One region of the Paenibacillus nanchangensis genome, then DNA from elsewhere that is predicted to be linked to it. Evidence: predicted binding sites of a transcription regulator. Region 1 holds the regulator's gene; the other holds the start of a gene.
What was found. Region 1 encodes Rex, which represses fermentation and respiration genes when NADH is low (regulators of the CRP and FNR family bind a similar motif). Its sites were predicted from a motif close to TTGTGAAATATTTCACAA; they were not measured.

Region 1 (5,004 bases):
GGAGTGCTGCTCAACGTCAAGCTTCAGCTTGCGGCCGCCGATAACGGATTGTCCTTCAGCATTTATATATTGAACGAGTTCACGTAATTTTGTTCCAGGCTCCAAATCGAGTTTCAAAGCGACCTCGTTGCGGGTAATAGAAATATGAGATTCGTTAACTCCTTTATAATCATTAACAATTTTTTTCAGCGGTTGCTGGACCGCATATTGACGGTAAAGAAACCATCCGCCGAACAATACCGAAGCCGACAGCAGCGCTGTCAGCAGTATAGCGACAGGACGCAGTTTCATATAACCTCTCCTTTCGGGTTGAACACATGATGCATGGACAGCGCAACTCTAACTCTACTATCAGCTAACTTCACACTCAACAGCTAAACTTCACACTCAACAGCTAAACTTCACAATCAGCAAATGCCTGTGTAGATTCTATCAGGCATTTGTTTGCCGTGCAATCGTACAAGTAACAGTATATCACAGTGTATATACTTTTTCGAAGCAGATTGTGAAATATATTTTAAATTTTAGCTGCCAAATCGCTGCATTGCAAGTTTACTAGTTTTACCACGGCTGTACAGCTGCTTACGGTGGGGATTAGTTCTTGAGGTTTAGCAGAATCCCACCTCTCTACCAGCCTTTACTGGCAATACCAGAGATTAAGTTTATCCCGTATTAGTTTGCGATAACCGTCTGATAGATCATAATGTAGTTGTCATTGATATACTGCTCGATCAACAGGCGGTCAACTTTTCGATCAGGATGTTTAATTTCCGGCACTTTTCGGATCCCATGCGTTCGCAGAGCACTTCCACCCATTCCAAAGTAACACCATACCCTGTAACCTATAACATGTAACCTATGCCGTTTGATATATCACCTAATATATATCCTCCAATATATACGATGCAACTATATCATGTAACACGTACCATGTAACACAGACCATGTAACACAGACCAAACACAGCCAAAAAGGGCTGAGCGCGCCTACCGCGCACCCAGCCCTTTTTTAGTTGACGTAAATCGGATTCCCGATGGCGGCGCCGTCGGCAAACCGGAAAAACTGATAATAATAGTGCTCATCCTGTTTATAAAACAGCTGCCAAGCGTATTCGCCATCATATACGCCAGGCAGAAGCCGCTCAACCGATGCCTGCGGCAGCGCTTTGGCGATCACCTCGCGCATCCGCGTTTCATCCAGCCCGTTCTTAAGCGGCTCGGCATGAACAGTGTTTTCTCCTTGCGCAGGCTGGCCTCCCGGCTGAAACCGAACCCAAACCATCAGTTCCTGCCCGGTAGCGTCTGTTCCGGTAAGGGTCCAGTAGATGGATTGGCTGTCCCAGACCGATTTCTGAGCACGCGTAATCTCCACCAGCCCGGCCTGGGTTTTGGCGGCCGCTTCCGCCGCTCTTTTTTCGGTCCATTGATCCTTCATAATGTAAGCATAAATCAAATGGAGTCCAAACAGCACCAAGAGCAGCGCCGACGTTCCGAGTGCGATCCATTGTCCCTTTCTTTTCAACCGTTTCCGCTCCCTCTCATCCCCGCGCGCTTACCGTTTCAGCAGACCTTCGAACGCCTGCTGGGCGCTCCGGCGGATCCGCTCTTCATCCAGCGTCAGGCATTCGCCGTTCTTAACCACCTGTTTTCCATCAACCCACACATGCGCCACATCTTTGGCGCTCGCCGAGTACACGGCATGGGATAACAGGTCCGAGTGGGGCAGCAGATGCGGCTGATCAATGTCAATGGCGATCAAATCGGCTTTCATTCCTACTTCAAGGCGTCCTACCTCAGGCAAAAAGACCGACTTTGCTCCATACTCTGTTGCCATCCGCAGCGCTTCGGCCGCGGGCACCGCCGTAGGATCGCCGCTTACTCCTTTATGAATCAGCGCCGCAAGGCGCATCTCTTCGAACATGTCGAGGTTGTTGTTGCTCGCCGCGCCGTCCGTACCCAGCGAAACCGTGACGCCGGCCTTCAGGAGCTCGGGAACACGGGCGACGCCGCTTGCAAGCTTAAGATTGCTGCCCGGGTTATGCGACACCCCAACATTGTGGCGTGCAAGGATCTCAATCTCCTCATCCGTCAGATGGACCGCATGCGCAACAAGCGACGGACGCGTGAACATGCCGAGCTTCTCCAGATGCGCTACGGGTCTGAGGCCGTAATCGGCGGCGTTTTGCTCCACCTCGCGCTGCGTTTCGGACATGTGGGTATGGAGCGGAAGATCCAGCTCATGCGCCGCTTCCACAAATTTGACAAAATAATCCGGCGGACAGGTATACGGTGCATGCGGCGAAATCATGGCTGTAATCCGGCCGTCCGCCTGGCCATGCCAGTTGCGGGCAAAACGGACGGCTTCCTCCAGCTTCGCCTTCTGCACGTCCTCGGGGCACAGACCGATAACGCCCCGCATCAGAACAGCGCGGATGCCGGACTGGTCAGCCGCTTCGGCCACCCGGTCCATATGGTCGTACATATCAAGGAACGTGGTTGTTCCGCCTTTGAGCATTTCCAGAATCGACAGCGAACTTCCCCAGTATACGTCGTCTCCGGTAAACTTGGCTTCCATCGGCCACATCTTCTCCTGCAGCCATACCTGCAAAGCAAGGTCGTCCCCGTAACCCCGGAGCAGCGACATCGCGGCATGTCCATGCGTATTGACGAGCCCGGGCAGAAACAGCAGCCGGCTCCCGTCCACCTGGCGGACTCCCTCTATATTCTCGGGTTCGGTTTCGCCTATGTACGTAATCCGGCCGTCATCCACAATCATCCAGCCGGTAAGAACCGAACGGTCCGCCGAGTTAACGGCAAACCGGCCGTTGCGAATCACCCATTTACGGTCATTGCTGCTCATTTGCGGTCTCCTTTCCATCAGGCAGATAATAAGCTAGGCTTTGCAGGTCGGTTGTGAAATCCGCCGCATGAACCCGTACCTCGGGCGGCGTCTTCAGAATAACCGGCGCAAAGTTCAGAATCGCTTCGATGCCCGAACCGACCAGGATATCGGCAACGGCCTGCGCTTCGGAATCCGGGACGGTAATAATGCCGATCCGGATGCCTTGGCTCCGGATTGTATCGGCCAGTTCTTCCATCGGCTGCACGGTCAGCGAGTTGATTTTTTGCCCGATTTTGGGCGGGTAGGAATCAAAGATGGCAACGATTTTCATCGTGTCCTTCAGATAGGCGTTGTAATTCGAGAGCGCATGGCCCAGATTACCGGCGCCGACAAGGGCTACGTTAATCTGCTGGTCCAGCTTCAGGATATGCCGGATTTTTTCGATCAGATACGAGACGTCATACCCGATGCCTTTGCGGCCGAAGTCGCCAAAATAAGCCAGGTCCTTCCGGATCTGCGCCGGGTTGAGCTCCAGCTTCTGCCCCAGCTCCTGGGAAGAAACGGTCGCGATTTCGCGTTTGTTCAGCTCGTTCAGAAAACGCAAGTACACCGGCAGACGGCGTACGACCGCTTCCGATATTTTGTCTGATTTCATCGATGATCCTCCTCGTTAGAGATGCCTTCCGGGTAACCCGCGCAGCTTCCTTCCGGGCATAACTTCCCCCGTTCGTGTTCCGCGTGTGTTCCCTATAGAGCAGCGGCAGCAAATACCGCTTGCTTGTGTCCGCAAACTGCTTTGACGGCAAACCTGCCGCCAAAAGCCGGAAACGGCAGCGGTCCGGTTCGCCCGGCAGCCGGATGGAAAACCCTTACAGATAAGGTTCCACCCCGGTACCGTTTGAATTGCTTGCAGCTAAATTTATTCTCCGCTGGCCTCGGCAGCTCCTGCTTCCAGCCATTCCGTAATACGCGGAACCAGCTGTTCGGTCAGCATATGCTCCATTTTGGGCCCCGGCAGCGAATATAGAAAATATTTACCGTAATAAGACTCAATTACTCGGGTATCGTATACAATAACGATTCCCCGGTCCTCCGCCGTCCGCACCAGCCGTCCAAAACCCTGTTTGAAGCGGATGACCGCCTGGGGGACCGACATCTGCATAAAAGGGTTTTTCTTCTGGGCCTGCAGCAGCTCCGCTTTAGCTTCGGCCAGCGGGTGGTTTGGCGGCTGGAACGGCAGTCTGACGATAGCCAGACAGGTCAGCGCTTCACCCGGAATATCGACGCCTTCCCAGAAACTGCTGGTCCCGAGCAGCACGGATGCGCTGCTGTCCTGGAACCGCCGGATCAGCTTCGTCCGGCTTCCCCCTTCAACACCCTGCCCAAGCACGGTGATATTCTCGGAGGCAAGCGCGTCCTTCAAAGGATCAAATACCTGTTTCAGCATCCGGTAGGAGGTAAAGAGCACCAGCATTCTTCCGCGCGTCGAGACGGCGGCCTCGGCAAGCGAACGAACCAGCTTCTCCACAAAACGCGAATCCCCGATGCTTCCTTTAACGCTTGGAAAATCCCGCGGAATCACCACCAGCGCCTGCTCCCTGTACTTAAACGGTGAAGGCAGCTGGGCGGTCATCACCCGTCCTTCCGCGTTTGCTGCGGATAAGCCGAGATTCTCGATCATATACTGGAAGGATTTGTCGACCGACAGGGTGGCGGAAGTGAGCACAACGCTTTTTTTCTTGTCAAAAAACAATTCCTTCAATTGGGCGCTGACGTCCACAGGCACCGCGTACAGCTGTAACGAACGGGCCCGGTAGTTGCTGTTCGCCTCCAGCCAATAAACAATGCCGGTATCTCCCAGCTTCATGAAAAGCTGCAGCGATTCCCGAACCTGGGCCAGTTCCTTAAACAGCCCGCCGAGATCCGTTACGATCCCCTCCTGAGACCAGGTGTCGTTTTCCCTCATCTCACCCAGCATCGTGTCCCCTTTACGGATCAGATCCGCCAGAGCGGTCAGCAGGCTCGCCGAAAGAGCGGACACCTCCTCCCAGTCCGTTGGCTTCTTCGCAGGATTCAGCCGGAGGACCAGCTGACCGGCTTCACCGGCAGACAGCTCGCTCCGTTCCGGGATCAGCGTATACAGCCGTTCGCTCAGCATCTCCC
Region 2 (5,004 bases), on a different contig from region 1:
GCCTGCGGGAACGGAGCCAACGGAGGAAATGGGGCGGACGGCAAAATTGCTGCGGGCGCCGCAACCGCCGGCCCGGCTGAAACTGGGGGAGCCGGGGCGGCTCCAAGCGCGCAGCCCGAGCCAGATTCATCCGGCGGCAAAACCATAACCTATAACTCCGAAAGCGGACCGGTCGAGGTGCCTGCCAACCCGCAGCGGGTCATCGTGTTATCCTCCTTTGCCGGTGATGTCGTATCCTTAGGCGTTCCTCTAGTGGGCGTAGACAGCTGGAGCAAGAAAAACCCCCGTCTGGAGGAGAAGCTGCAGGGTGTGGAGGAAGTGTCGGACGAGGACATTGAAAAAATTATCGAATTGCAGCCGGATCTTATCCTAGGCCTGTCGTCAATTAAAAATGTGGATAAGCTAAAGCAAATTGCTCCCACAGTAACCTATACATACGCCAAGGTCGATTATTTGACACAGCATCTGGAAATCGGCAAATTGCTGAACAAGGAGCAGGAAGCCCAGGCATGGATCGATGATTTCAAAGCCCGCGCCAAGAAAGCGGGCGATGAAATCAAGGCGAAGATCGGGGACAAGACGGTGTCGGTAATCGAAAACGACGCGAAACAATTTTACGTGTTCGGCGACAACTGGGGACGCGGCACCGAAATCCTATATCAAGAGATGGGACTAAAAATGCCGGACAAGGTAAAGGAGATGACCTCCAAAGAGGGCTGGTATGCGCTGTCGACAGAGCTGCTGCCGGAATACATGGGTGACTATGTCGTGTTCAGTAAGACGCCTGATGTAGACAGTTCCTTTGAACGTACGGAGACGTGGAAGAACATTCCGGCGGTAAAAAACAATCAGGTGTATACAGCCAATGCACGCTCGTTCTACTTCAATGATGCCCTTACGCTGGAATACCAGCTCGAATTCTTCATTGAGAGCTTCCTGAACAAGTAAGGCGGAAGACGAGATGAAAGCGGAGGCAACGATTGACAAAACACTTGGCGGGCGGCCTTTGGGCGGCATGCTGGTTACATCTATTTTGGTCCTGCTTGCGGCACTGGCTGCGTCGCTGGCGTTCGGGGCAAAGGAAGTGACGCTTCACGAGCTGTGGATGGCGATGTCAACGTCCGTCGGCGGGGGAGATACCGTTACCCTGATCCGCGATATCCGGCTGCCCCGGATTGCGGCGGCTCTTCTGGTTGGAGCCGCGCTGTCGGTATCGGGTGCAATCATGCAGGGGGTTACCCGGAATCCGCTGGCCGATCCGGGCCTGCTCGGCGTCACCTCCGGCGCCAATGCAGCACTTGCCTGCACGCTTGCGATTGTGCCTTCTATCGGTTACATGGGCATATTTGCGGCCTGCTTTGCGGGCGCGGCGGCGGGCGCATTGCTTGCTTTTGGACTGGGGGCGGCAACCGGCAGCGGGCTGTCGAGCATGCAGCTGGTGTTATCCGGCGCAGCTGTTTCGGCCCTGCTGTCGGCTATTGCGGAAGGTGTGGCACTCCATTTTAAGCTGTCTAAAGATGTATCGATGTGGACTTCGGGAGGACTGATTGGCGCGTCATGGGAACAGGTGCGGATGACTACGCCTGTCATTTTGGCGGCACTGGCCGTTGCGCTGCTGCTGTCCCGGCCGCTGACACTTCTGAGTCTGAATGAAGAAGCTTCGGTGGGGCTCGGGGTCCGTACGATAAAGGTCAAGGCCGCCTTGTACGGGCTGGCCGTTGTACTTACCGGAGCAGCCGTCGCGCTGGCAGGGAATCTGGCGTTTCTTGGACTGATGATTCCGCATATCGTCCGCAGGTTTGCAGGCAACGACTACCGTATCGTGGTTCCGCTGTCCGCTGTCGGCGGCGCCGCGCTTATGCTGCTGGCCGACCTGCTCGGACGGACGCTGAACCTCCCGTATGAAGTGCCGGTTGCGGCGATTGTGGCGATGATGGGCCTGCCGTTTTTTCTGCTAATTGTGCGTAAAGGGGCGAAACCTCTATGAGCGGTGGCTTCAGTCCGATGCGGAAACAAAGGCTCACGGTGCTTAGTCTGCTTCTGCTGATTCTTATTACCATAACGGTGGGGATTGGGACCGGGGATGCGGGTGTCCGGATCAACCGGGTTATCCCGGTTCTGCTGGGAGAAGGCAGCTTTAAGGAAGAACTGGTACTGTTTTCGATCCGCCTTCCGCGAATGGTGATTACCCTGCTGGCAGGGATGGCGCTTGCTTTGTCGGGCACGATTCTGCAGTCGATCACGCGCAACGCGCTGGCTGATCCCGGCTTGATCGGGATTAATGCCGGCGCAGGCCTGGCGGTCGCCGTATTTTTTTTGTACGTCCCGGTACAAGCGGAGGCGTACGCCTATCTGATGCCTACCGTTGGTTTTCTCGGCGGACTTGCCGCCGCCGCAATGATATGCTGGGCGGGTTACAGCCGGACGGAAGGGCTGAATCCGGCTAAGATGGTTCTGGTCGGCATCGGTGTTTCGCTGGCGCTGGCCGGCACGATGATTGTGATTGTAACTTCGGCGGACCGAACCCAATTTGACGTGATTGCGCAGTGGCTTGCCGGGAACATCTGGGGGACGGCATGGCCGTATGCCGCAGCGCTGCTGCCTTGGCTGCTGGTCTTGTTCCCTTATGTTCTGTATAAGTCGAACGCCTTGAACCTGCTCGCCTTAAGCGAGGAGGTAACACTGGGTGCGGGCGTTGCCGTGCGGAAGGACCGTCCCGCCCTTCTGCTCGCCGCTGTGGCGCTTGCCGCTTCCGCGGTCTCGGTGACGGGCGGCATCGCCTTTGTCGGCCTGATGGCGCCGCATATCGCCAAGGCGCTGAGCGGACCGCGCCATCAGGCGCATTTGCCGGTCGCCATGCTCCTTGGCGGCTGGCTGCTGCTGGCGGCGGACATGGCCGGCCGCCAATTGGCTGATCCCGCCGGCATTCCCGCGGGCGTGATGGTCTCGTTGATTGGCGCCCCGTATTTTGCTTTCCTGCTGCTTAAGAACAGGAAAGCAGCCGCCAAAGGATAGATCACCGCTAGGGAATAGACGCCACCTCCAAGAAACAGACGCAGCAGCAGGGAATAGACACTAGCTAAAGGAACACCAACACCAAGCGATAGATGCCAGCCAAAGTCCGTACGCAAGGCCGCTTTCCGTAACAGGGAAGCGGCTTTTTTGTCTGCTGACGGAACTAAACTTCCAGCGGGTGATACTCACTGCACTGACTGCGGCTAACCACGGCCCACGACGAATTGGAAATTTGACATGTCAGTGAAAATTTTCACTTAATGCTTTCTCAAGGTGATATTTCTCACGTAAATGGCCACCTTCAGAAGTTACAATGGGCATAAAGGGTTAAAAGAACAAATTTTAAGTAACTAAGGGGATAGAGTGATGGCTTATAACAAACCGCAGCAAATCGCCGAAGTGACGGTGGAGAACGGCATCAAGAAGGCGCATAATCCGCTTTCGACGGTGCTTACGCTCGGGTTTCTAGGTGGAGCTTTTATCGCACTTGGGTTCTTGCTTGATATCCGCGTAATTGCTGGTGCGCCGGAGGAGTGGGGGTCCATCGCGAACTTCATTGGAGCGGCGGTGTTCCCGGTAGGTCTGATTTTGGTGCTGCTTGCAGGCGGCGAGCTGCTGACAGGCAACATGATGGCAGTGCCGCTGGCGTTTATGAACCGCAAAATATCGATTGGCGAGGTTATCAAAAACCTGGTGCTGATTACGCTCAGCAATCTGGCGGGCGCGCTGTTTGTGGCTTATTTCTTCGGCCACGTGGTTGGCCTTACGGCGGACGGCGTTTATCTGGATAAAGTGGTGGAGATGGCGGGACATAAGCTGGAGGCTGATTTCTTTCCGGCCTTTGTCTCGGGGATCGGCTGTAACTGGCTGGTGGCACTAGCGGTATGGCTGTCCTACGGCGCCGATAACTTCAGCGGCAAAATTCTAGGCATCTGGTTCCCGACCATGGCGTTTGTTGCCATCGGCTTTCAGCACGTTGTCGCAAATATGTTCCTGATTCCGGCGGCTATCTTTGAAGGCCATTATTCCTGGTCGGAATATGCAATGAACTTCATTCCGGTCTGGCTGGGCAACCTGACGGGCGGAGCTTTGTTTGTAGCTGGAGCGTACTGGAACGCTTACCTCCGGAAAAGCGATGTGCCTGCTGCCGCTCCGGGCAGCAAGGTGGCCGGCCTCAAGAAACACGCCTGAGACCAATAATGACATATGGCTTGACCAGGGCCAATCTGGTCATGTAAAAACACTTCCCCGGAACCTCTGCATCCAGCGGCTCCGGGGAAGTGTTTTTTTGGGTTTGCCTATGTAAGCCTCCCGGCAAAAAAACAAATTCGCCGCTAACGTTCGATTCGGGGGAACGAAATCGAACAGGCGGCGAATTTAAAAAGGGAGTGTTTCATACTTCTACTTACCCTGGAAGGCGCCTGGTGAATCAAATAGACTGGAAATCATTTGTAGCGCAGGGCTTTGCTGCTTTACTGCACAAGTAGCCGCCCTTACAATAGAACGGGTAGGGCCCGGCGGTATGCGCCGTGCCGGCTTCGCAAGGGAAGAGGAGGAGGTAATCGCATGAGAGACCAGGATAACGGGGTGTTTCCCGCAGTATGTCCGCTGGACTGCCCGGATACATGCGGACTGTTAATCCATAAAAAAGAAGGCAAAATCGTAAAGGTGGAAGGCAACCCTGAGCATCCGATCACCCGGGGAGCGATCTGCAACAAGGTCAGGAATATGGCGGAACGGGTACATCATCCCGAGCGGCTGCTGTACCCGATGAAGCGTACCGGCCGCAAAGGCGAAGGGAAATTCGAACGGATAAGCTGGGAGGAGGCAATCGGGGAAATCGCGGACCGGTTCCGGAAGCTGTCCGGCGAGTTCGGACCTGAAAGCATTTTGCCTTACAGCTTTTATGGAAATATGGGGATTCTCAGCGTAGAGGGGATGGACCGGCGTTTCTTTAACGCGCTTGGGGCAAGCCGGCTGGAGCAGACG

Region 2: ACE6ED_RS19890 (formate/nitrite transporter family protein) is a predicted target of Rex. The motif match lies at 3,257-3,274, and genes of this name have one in related genera.

The regions. Positions count from the first base shown of each region.
Region 1 is NZ_JBHOFD010000028.1:24,053-29,056, reverse strand. It holds gene ACE6ED_RS20880 (hypothetical protein) at 1-291, opposite strand, end outside; gene ACE6ED_RS20875 (cell wall elongation regulator TseB-like domain-containing protein) at 1,009-1,521, opposite strand; gene ACE6ED_RS20870 (amidohydrolase) at 1,552-2,859, opposite strand; gene ACE6ED_RS20865 (redox-sensing transcriptional repressor Rex) at 2,846-3,496, opposite strand; gene dinG (ATP-dependent DNA helicase DinG) at 3,761-5,004, opposite strand, start outside.
Region 2 is NZ_JBHOFD010000026.1:21,781-26,784, reverse strand. It holds gene ACE6ED_RS19905 (iron-hydroxamate ABC transporter substrate-binding protein) at 1-948, shown strand, start outside; gene ACE6ED_RS19900 (FecCD family ABC transporter permease) at 962-1,987, shown strand; gene ACE6ED_RS19895 (FecCD family ABC transporter permease) at 2,005-3,015, shown strand; gene ACE6ED_RS19890 (formate/nitrite transporter family protein) at 3,382-4,206, shown strand; gene ACE6ED_RS19885 (molybdopterin-containing oxidoreductase family protein) at 4,582-5,004, shown strand, end outside.